Regions from separate parts of the Streptomyces sp. NPDC047515 genome, predicted to be linked through region 1. Evidence: riboswitches for the same ligand, from Rfam matches in the RefSeq annotation. Region 1 holds a riboswitch; the other holds the start of a gene.

Region 1 (5,018 bases):
TGATCGATCGGCGGGCGGCGGGATCCGGATTGACCAGCGGGCTCCTACGGACGGTCACCTCGCGCGGACCGGTGGTGACCTATGCCCTGATCGCCCTGTGCTGTCTGATCTTCCTGATGAGCCCGCTCTCCGGCCTCGACTCCTCCTACGCCACCGCCGACGCCCTGCTCGCCGCCCAGGCCGGGTACTTCGAACGGTGGGGCGTGATCCCGAGCGAGCTGTGGGACGGCTCCACGCACGCCCTGTTCACCCCGCTCACCGCCCTCTTCGTGCACGGCAGCTGGCTGCATCTGCTGGGCAACATGCTCTTCCTGTACGTGTTCGGGGCGATGGCCGAGGAGCGCATGGGCCGTACCGAGTTCACCTTCTTCTACCTCGCGTGCGGCTATCTCGCCCTGGTCGCCTACGCCGCCGCGCACGCCACGTCCGACGAGACCCTCGTCGGTGCGTCGGGGGCGATCTCGGCGGTGCTCGGGGCCTTTCTGTACCTGTTCCCGAGGGCCCGGGTCACCAGTCTGTTCCCGTTCCTCTTCTTCCTGCCGCTGCGCTTCCCCGCCTGGATCGTGCTGATCTTCTGGTTCGTCCTGCAGTGGCTGGCGGTCCAGAGCGCGGGCAGCGGAGGGCCCGGTGTGGCCTATCTGGCCCATGTGGTCGGCTTTGCCCTCGGCTTCCTCTACGCCTGGGGACGCTATCGGCGTACGGATAGAGTGAAGACTCCAGCCACGGCCACCGAGGGAGAAAGCCAGCCGTGATCACCGCGATCGTGCTCATCAAAACCAGCGTGGACCGGATTCCCGAGATCGCCGAGGCCATCGCCGCGCTGGACAGCGTCAGCGAGGTCTTCTCGGTCACCGGTACGTACGACCTGATCGCCATGGTCCGGGTGGCCAAGCACGACGACCTGGCGGACGTCATCCCCGGCCGGATCAGCAAGATCCCCGGCGTCGAGGCCACCGACACACACGTGGCCTTCCGTACGTACTCGCAGCATGACCTGGAGGCCGCCTTCGCCATCGGCCTCGACGCCTAGACACTTCCCCTGCTACGACGTAACGCTTCGGCGGGGGACGGGCCGCTCGGCTGCCCGTCCCCCGCCGAAGCGTTACGCACCCGTCAGAGCTGCGCCGCTCCCCGGTCCGGGACGCAGCGGCCGCCCTCGGTGCGGTACTTCCACTGGGCGCCCTTGCTCACCAGTTCCCCGACCGCGCGGACGAAGCGCTCGATGTGCTCGTCCGGCGTACCGGCGCCGAAGCTCACCCGGATCGCGTTCAGGGAGAGCTCGCCCGGCTCGGCCTCCGGCGCGCCGCACTCGCCGACCTCCTGCGGGTCACTGCTCAGCAGCGTGCGGATCAGCGGATGGGCGCAGAACAGGCCGTCGCGGACCCCGATGCCGTACTCGGCGGAGAGCGCGGCGGCGAAGTGCGAGCTGTTCCATCCCTCCACCACGAACGAGATCACGCCGACCCGCGGGGCGTCGTCACCGAACAGCGAGAGCACCTTGACCTCGGGGACGTCGGCGAGACCGGCCCGGACCGCGGCGACGAGATGCTGCTCCCGGGCGACGAGGTTGTCGAAGCCCGCCTCGGTGAGCGCCTTGCAGGCGGAGGCGATGGAGTACACGCCGATGACATTGGGGGAACCGGCCTCGTGGCGGGCCGCGGTGGAGTGCCACTCGACATCCACACCGCCGTCGGTACGGCGGGCGACCCTGCGGGAGGCACCGCCGCCGGCCAGGTACGGCTCGGCGTCCCGCAGCCAGTCGGCCCGGCCCGCGAGCACACCCGAGCCGAACGGCGCGTACAGCTTGTGTCCGGAGAAGGCCACCCAGTCGACGTCCAGGTCGGCGATGTCGACGGGGTGGTGCGGGGCGAGCTGTGCGGCGTCCAGCACGATCCGGGCACCGTGCGCATGCGCGGCGGCGGCCAGCTCCTTGACCGGCCACAGCTCACCGGTGACGTTGGAAGCGCCGGTGACACAGACCAGCGCGGGGCCGTAGGGCTCACGGTCGGCGAGCGCCTGCTCCAGCGTCTCGACCGCCTGGGCGGGCGTGCGCGGGGCGTTGAGGTAGGTCACCCGGGCGTCACGCCATGGCAGCAGCGAGGCGTGGTGCTCGGTCTCGTAGACGAAGACCTCGCAGTCGGCGGGCACGACGGCGGCCAGCAGATTGAGGGAGTCGGTGGTCGAGCGGGTGAAGATCACCTGGTCGTCGGCGCGGCAGCCGAGGAACTCCGCGACGGTCGAGCGGCTGTTCTCGAAGAGATCCGTGGAGAGCTGCGAGAGGTACCCGGCGCCGCGGTGGACGCTGCCGTAGTACGGGGCGTACGCGGCGACGTCGTCCCAGACCCGCTGCAGGGCCGGGGCACTGGCGGCGTAGTCGAGAGCGGCATACGTGACATCACCGCCCATTACCAGCGGAACCGTTACATCCTTGCCCAGAACAGGCAGCGGGGCACAAAGCGACTGGTCGGCGGCAGCGGCGAAGACAGACATGGTGAACTCCCGTAACAGGCAGGCGAATTGCATGCGCCGGCGGATACGCGGCAGCGCAGCGAAAAGAGAGAAGGGTGTGCGGAGAAGGGCTGAGAAGCCCTATCGCATTCGCGTGCTCACAAGAGACTCCCTAGGGACCAGGACCCCGGGGGTTGGCATTCACAGATGCCGAGGGGCCCGCGCTTGCCGCAAACCTCGCTGCCTACGGCCTGGTCTTCACCCGGGGCACCCCGCCACGGACGGAGGGTTGCCGGACAGCGGGCCGGGGCCGTAGTCGCTGTCACTCATGACCTGCCCAGCATCTTGCCATACGCGGGAGAACGCGCAAGGCGCGGTCCAGGATCCGGACCGCGCCCCGCCACATGCCGTCCGCTCAGGCGTTGCTGACCGCCACCCAGCGCTCCAGCGCCTGCCGGGCCGCTCCCGAGTCGATGGACTCCGCGGCCTTCTCGATCCCGGCGGCGATCTGCTCGTTCAGCGTGCCGCCCGTCGGGGCCAGCGCGACCAGCGCCGCGGCCGAGTTGAGCAGCACGGCCTCCCGTACGGGCCCTTGCTCACCGGCCAGCACCCGGCGGGCCACGTCGGCGTTGTACGAGGGGTCGCCACCGCGGAGCGCCTGCGGCGGCACCAGCTCCAGCCCGATGTCGCGCGGGTCGAACGACTCCTCGCGCACCGATCCGTCCCGGACCACCCAGATCCGCGAGGTCGCGGTCGTCGTCAGCTCGTCCAGGCCGTCGTCACCGCGGACGACCAGCGACGAATTGCCGCGCTCGGCGAGGACACCGGCGACGATGGGCGCCATGCGCAGGTCGGCAACGCCGATGGCCTGGGAACGCACCTTCGCCGGGTTGGTGAGCGGCCCCAGGATGTTGAACGTCGTCGGGGCACCGAGCTCCTTGCGGGCCCTGGCCACGTAGCGCAGAGCGGGGTGGAACTTCACCGCGAAGCAGAGGGTGATGCCCGCCTCCTCGGCGACCTCGACGACCCGCTGCGCGCTGAGCTCCAGGTTGACGCCGAGCTTCTCCAGTACGTCGGAGGAACCGCTCGACGACGAGGAGGCCCGGTTGCCGTGCTTGACGACCTTGGCGCCGGTGCCCGCGATGACGATCGCCGACATCGTGGAGATGTTGACCGTCTTGGCGAGGTCGCCGCCGGTGCCGACGATGTCGACCGTAGGACCGGGCACGTGGATGGTGTTGGCGTGCGCGTACATCGCGCGCACCAGGCCGGACACCTCATCGACCGTCTCGCCCTTGGCGCGCAGGGCCACCGCGAAACCGGCGATCTGCACATCGCTCGCCTCGCCGCTCATGATGCGGTCCATCGCCCACGCGGTGTCGTCCGCGGTCAGGTTCTCGCCGCGCAGCAGGGGGTTCAGCAGGCCGGGCCAGGAACGGTCCGCCACGCTGTCGCCGCCGACCGGGGTCACAACGTTCATGGTCCGCTCCTGGGGTCCACAGCCGAAAAAAGGGGTAAGGCCCACCCTATCGAGCGCAACGCACAGCGAAGAGCCCCGTCCATCGGATGGACGGGGCTCCTGCTGTGGCGATCAGTTCAGACGATCAGTGGTGACCGTGGCCGCTGGTGATCTCCTTGTACTCCTCGACGGTGGGCTTGGCGATCTGGTTGTCCTCGCCGTAGTAGCCCTTGCTGAGCCTGGCCCGCAGCTTCTGCAGAGCCGGCACCTTGCGCTCGACACCGTTCTCGTCGACCGTCGGGCCGATCTCGACCGGCTCGTACTGCTCGTGCGCGGTGAGTGTGTGCAGCTTCTCGGGGCCGAGCGGCTCGTGGATCTCGACGAACTCACCGTGCGGCAGGCGCTTGATGATGCCGGACTCGCGTCCGTGCAGCACCTTCTCCTTGTCGCGGCGCTGGAGGCCGAGGCAGATCCGCCGGGTGGCGATGAACGCGATGACCGGTCCCACGAAGATGAAGATCCGGACGAACCAGGAGATGGCGTTCAGCGACAGGTGGAAGTGCGTGGCCCACAGGTCGTTGCCACCGCCGATGAAGACGATGAAGTACTCGGTGATCCAGGCGACGCCGAAGGCCGTCCGGGTCGGAGCGTTGCGCGGGCGGTCCAGGATGTGGTGCTCGCGCTTGTCCCCGGTGACCCAGGACTCGACGAACGGGTAGACCGCGATGATCGCGAGCACCAGTCCGAAGGCCATCAGCGGGATGAACACACCCAGGACGAGCGTGTGACCCCAGAGGTTGATCTCCCAGCCAGGCATCACTCGGATCAGACCCTCGGCGAAGCCCATGTACCAGTCGGGCTGGGCGCCGGTCGACACCTGGTCCGGGCGGTACGGGCCGATGGCCCAGATCGGGTTGATCGAGGCGATGGCCGCGATGACGGCGATGATGCCGAAGACCAGGAAGAAGAAGCCACCGGCCTTCGCCATGTACACCGGCAGCAGCGGCATGCCGACGACGTTCTTGTTGCTGCGGCCCGGACCCGCGAACTGCGTGTGCTTGTGGTAGAAGACCAGGATCAGGTGCGCCACCAGCAGGCCGAGCATGATGCC
Region 2 (5,018 bases), on a different contig from region 1:
CTGGTTCATGCCGCGCTCGAGACCGCGCCGGGCCTCCTCGTCGAACGCGATGATCTTGGCCATGTGAAGTGGTCCTCCCGGACAGGGGTGGATTTCTCCGGACCGAGTGGCGCCCGCGACGGACGGCCTGCGTGACCGGTGGTTCCTTGCCCCACCGGACCTGCGGGCCTCACCGGCCCGGTCCAAGTTCTGTCACTCTCACCTGGAGAGTGCTAACGCAATGATTAGCACTCGACCCCCGAGAGTGCAAGCGTCCCCCTCGGGATGTGGACAACGACGACTCCGCGCGGAGGGCCCGGACACGGACGCGCGGAAGGCCCGGACGCGGACGCACGGAGGGCCCGTACCCCAGGGGTACGGGCCCTCCGTGCGCGAGTGGTGTCGTTGGCCGACCGCGTCGAGCTCAGCCGACGGCGAGCTTGACCATGTCCGCCTGCGGCCCCTTCTGGCCCTGCGAGATCTCGAACTCAACTCGCTGACCCTCTTCAAGGGTGCGGTACCCGTCCATCTGGATCGCGCTGTAGTGGACGAAAACATCCGCACCACCGTCGACCGCGATGAAGCCGTACCCCTTCTCCGCGTTGAACCACTTGACGGTGCCCTGAGCCATGCCTAACTCCCCTATTACTGGCCCTTGCGCAGGACCGCACTTCGCGGACCCGGGTCAGAACTCACCCTCCGACAGGAGAGGGTGTGTGCGCCGGAACGCGTCGACCGCGGCCGAATGTATCTGCCCAACTGCCCTCTGCAACAGGTCAATCGGACGAGAATTCCGGGCAGCGCCGAACGCCCGAATATGTGGAATTCATGGGATTCCCGGGCAAGTCGGGCCGGGCAAAAGTGACTTATGGCGCAAGGAGATCGCACACTTTGGCTGCATCTTGTCGCGACCCGGCGCATTCTCATATGCGGGCGGCACGGGCAGCTGGGGGGACTTCCCACACTGTACCGCGCTCAACCATGCAGAATTGCCCCCTCCGCTTCTCTCGCAGAGGGGGCAATTCCTATAACGCTGTGCAGTCGGACGCAGGGTCAGCAGCCGCCCGCGACGGCCGGGATGATCGAGATTCCGGCGCCGTCCGGCGTCGCCGTCTCCAGACCGCCCTCGAAGCGCACGTCGTCGTCGTTGACGTACACGTTCACGAAGCGGCGCAGCTTGCCCTGGTCGTCCAGGACGCGGGCGGCGATGCCCGGGTGGTTCTGCTCCAGGGACTCGATGACCTGGGAGAGGGTCGAGCCCTCGGCCGGGACCTCGGCCTGGCCGCCCGTGTAGGTGCGGAGGATGGTGGGGATACGGACCTTGACGCTCATGGTGGGTGCCTTCCTTCGGTCTCGGGTGGTCAGCTGGTGGCGAGGCCGGCGGCGCGGAACGCGTCCAGGCTCGGCCGGATCGTCGCGGTCGCCTGCGAGGTGGCGGCCACCGCGTCCAGGGTCTTGAGGCCGTCGCCCGTGTTGAGCACGACGGTGGTCAGCGCCGGGTCGAGCAGACCGGCCTCGATCAGCTTCTTCGTCACGCCGACCGTCACCCCGCCGGCCGTCTCCGCGAAGATGCCCTCGGTGCGCGCCAGCAGCTTGATCGCCGCGACGACCTGCTCGTCGTCGACGTCCTCGACCGCGCCGCCGGTGCGGCGGGCGATGTCCAGGACGTAGGGGCCGTCGGCCGGGTTGCCGATCGCCAGGGACTTGGCGATGGTGTTCGGCTTCTGGGGCCGCACGACGTCGTGACCGGCCTTGAAGGCGGTGGAGACCGGGGAGCAGCCCTCGGCCTGGGCGCCGAAGATCTTGTACGGCTTGTCCTCGACCAGGCCCAGCTTGATCAGCTCCTGAAGACCCTTGTCGATCTTCGTGAGCTGCGAGCCGGACGCGATCGGGATGACGATCTGGTCGGGCAGCCGCCAGCCGAGCTGCTCGCAGATCTCGTACGCCAGGGTCTTGGAGCCCTCGCCGTAGTACGGGCGCAGGTTGACGTTGACGAAGCCCCAGCCCTCGCCGAGCGGGTCGCCGATGAGCTCCGAGCAGAAGCGGTTGACGTCGTCGTAGTTGCCCTCGATGCCGACCAGCTCACCGCCGTACACCGCGGCCATGACGACCTTGCCCTGCTCCAGGTCGTGCGGGATGAACACGCAGGAGCGGAAGCCGGCGCGGGCGGCGGCGGCGCCCACCGCACCGGCGAGGTTGCCGGTGGAGGAGCAGGAGAGGGTGGTGAAACCGAAGGCGCGGGCGGCCTCGACGGCGATCGCGACGACGCGGTCCTTGAAGGAGTGCGTCGGGTTGCCGGAGTCGTCCTTGACGTACAGACCGCCGGTGACACCCAGCTCACGGGCGAGGTTGTCGGCCTTGACCAGCTTGGTGAAGCCGGGGTTGATGTTGGGCTTGTCCGCGACATTCGCGGGAACCGGCAGCAGCGGCGCGTACCGCCAGATGTTGTCGGGTCCGGCCTCGATGCGCTTCTTCAGCTCGTCCGGGGAGCCGGTCGGCAGGTCGTACGCCACTTCGAGCGGCCCGAAACAGGACGCGCAGGCGAAAAGGGGGCCGAGTTCGAAGCGCTCGCCGCATTCGCGGCAGGAAAGCGCCGCGGCGGGGCCGAGGTCGACGGCGTCGGTGGAAGAATCGGTGCTTACTGCAACAGTCTGCGCAGCCATGGAGGCGAGGCCCTTTCTCCTCATCTTCCTCGCGGCGCGTTTCGCCACGAGACGGAATTGGCACCTTCCCCACCTGACCTCGCGGTCGGCGGGAGGGTTGCCGGGACTTCAACGGGCCGTTCCCTCAGTCCCTCTGGATGAGCGCTGTGGCACCGGATCGACGATCCGGGCGTTTATTGGCGGACTGACCCCGACATGCGACGGCCATCCGCGTTGTTCAAGACTGTAACCGAAGCACCGGACAGTTGAGATAGCCGTCCGAACCGCGAGATGGATCACATACAGGGAGTATCGACCGTGCTGGAAGAGGTCGAAAGCTGGCTGGCCAGGCGTTCCTGGTCGGCCGCCGACCGCCCGCTGGACCGGCTCCTCGCCGCCAAGGAGCCGGGCCGCGGGAGCGTGAGTGTGGTACTGCCCGCGCTGAACGAGGAAGCGACGGTCGGTGAGATCGTCGCGACGATCCGGCGCGAGCTGATGGAGAAGGTCCAGCTGGTCGACGAACTCGTGGTGATCGATTCCGGTTCCACGGACGCGACGGCGAAGGTGGCCCGGGAGGCCGGTGCGCGGGTGGCGCACCGGGACGACATACTCCCGCGGATACCGGCCGTGCCCGGCAAGGGCGAGGTGCTGTGGCGGTCGCTCCTGGTGACCGGCGGTGACATCGTCTGTTTCGTCGACGCCGACCTGAAGGAATTCTCGGCCGATTTCGTCTCCGGCATCGTCGGCCCGCTGCTGACCGATCCGGACGTGCGGTTCGTCAAGGCGATGTACGACCGCCCGCTCGGCGACACGGCGGGGCAGGGCGGCCGGGTCACCGAGCTGGTGGCCCGTCCGCTGCTCAATCTGCACTGGCCGCAGCTGGCCGGCTTCGTCCAGCCGCTGGGCGGCGAGTACGCGGCGCGCCGCTCGCTCCTCGAACAGCTGCCCTTCCCCGTCGGCTACGGAGTGGAACTGGGCCTCCTGGTCGACGCGCTGCACACGGTGGGCCTGGACGCGCTGGCCCAGGTGGACGTGGGGGTCCGCAAACACCGCCACCAGGACGGGCAGGCGCTGGGCCGGATGGCGGCGGCGATCTACCGGACCGCCCAGCTCCGGCTGTCCCGCGGCCACCTCGTGCGGCCTTCGCTCACCCAGTTCGAGCGCGGCGAGGACGGCTTCGTGCCGCGCACCCATCCGGTGGACACCGAGGAGCGCCCGCCGATGCGCGAGATCGAGGAGTACGTTTCGCGCCGCGCGGCCTGACGTCGCCTGACTTCGCACGTTTGGGCGGTTCGTGATCGGGCTAGATTCCGCAACATGGTCTCCGAGCACGAAGCCCAGTCCGCCGCCCGGCCCTGCGCCCGGCTCGCCGATCCCTCCGCCGCGCCTTCGGTCCAGCCGCCCGCCGAGCCCTCCGAGCAGGTTCTCGTCGCGTCCAACCGCGGCCCGGTGTCGTACACCCTGGCCACCGACGGATCGCTGGAGGCGAGGCGGGGCGGCGGCGGACTCGTGTCCGGGCTGAGCGCTGTGAAGGACAAGCTGTGGGTGTGCGCCGCGCTCGGTGACGGGGACCGGGAGGCGGTCCGGCGCGGGGTGGGTGAGCAGGGCGTCCGCATGCTCGACATCGACGCCGCCGTGCACGCGGACGCGTACAACGGCATCGCGAACTCGGTCCTGTGGTTCGTCCACCACATGCTGTACCAGACCCCGCTGGAGCCGGTCTTCGACGCGGAGTTCCGGCGTCAGTGGGCATCGTTCGAGACCTACAACCGGGCCTTCGCCGAAGCGCTCGCCGAGGAGGCGGGCCGGGGCGCGGCCGTGCTGGTGCAGGACTACCACCTGGCGCTGGTGCCCGGCATGCTCCGCGAGCTCCGCCCCGACCTGCGGATCGGCCACTTCTCGCACACCCCGTGGGCGCCCGTCGACTACTTCCGCCTGCTCCCCGACGACATCGCCGAGCAGTTGCTGCACGGCATCCTGGGCGCGGACCGGGCGGCCTTCCTGACCCGGCGCTGGGCGGACGCGTTCATCGGCTGCTGCACGGAGATCCTGGGCGGCACCGGCCGGACCAGGGTCGGGGTGCACGGGCTGGGCGCGGACGCGGACTTCCTGCGCCGGCGCGCGCACGAGGCGGATGTGGACGAGCGGATGGCGGCGCTGCGGGAGCAGGTCGGCCCCGGGCGGAGGACGATCGTGCGAGTGGACCGAACAGAACTGTCCAAGAACATCGTGCGCGGCCTGTTCGCCTACCGCGCGCTCCTCGAAGAGCGGCCCGAATGGCGTGAGCGCGTCGTCCACGTCGCCTTCGCCTACCCCTCACGGCAGGACCTGGCGGTGTACCGCGACTACACGGCCGAGGTGCAGCGGGTCGCCGACGAGATCAACGCCGTGTACGGC

Evidence for each region. A riboswitch is a leader RNA that binds a small molecule or an ion and turns the genes downstream of it on or off. The one in region 1 is predicted to bind S-adenosylmethionine.
Region 2: it holds a riboswitch for S-adenosylmethionine, as region 1 does, so the genes downstream of both, thrC (threonine synthase) here and ABZ826_RS05300 (aminotransferase class V-fold PLP-dependent enzyme) in region 1, are expected to answer to the same signal.

What each region holds. Positions count from the first base shown of each region.
Region 1 is NZ_JBEYTM010000004.1:245,412-250,429, forward strand. It holds gene ABZ826_RS05290 (rhomboid family intramembrane serine protease) at 1-752, shown strand, start outside; gene ABZ826_RS05295 (Lrp/AsnC ligand binding domain-containing protein) at 749-1,030, shown strand; gene ABZ826_RS05300 (aminotransferase class V-fold PLP-dependent enzyme) at 1,114-2,490, opposite strand; SAM riboswitch class IV at 2,665-2,782, opposite strand; gene trpD (anthranilate phosphoribosyltransferase) at 2,864-3,928, opposite strand; gene ABZ826_RS05310 (ubiquinol-cytochrome c reductase cytochrome b subunit) at 4,053-5,018, opposite strand, start outside.
Region 2 is NZ_JBEYTM010000010.1:9,088-14,105, reverse strand. It holds gene groL (chaperonin GroEL) at 1-63, opposite strand, end outside; gene ABZ826_RS10980 (cold-shock protein) at 404-610, opposite strand; gene ABZ826_RS10975 (MoaD/ThiS family protein) at 1,033-1,311, opposite strand; gene thrC (threonine synthase) at 1,341-2,642, opposite strand; SAM riboswitch class I at 2,660-2,786, opposite strand; gene ABZ826_RS10965 (glucosyl-3-phosphoglycerate synthase) at 2,940-3,884, shown strand; gene ABZ826_RS10960 (trehalose-6-phosphate synthase) at 3,939-5,018, shown strand, end outside.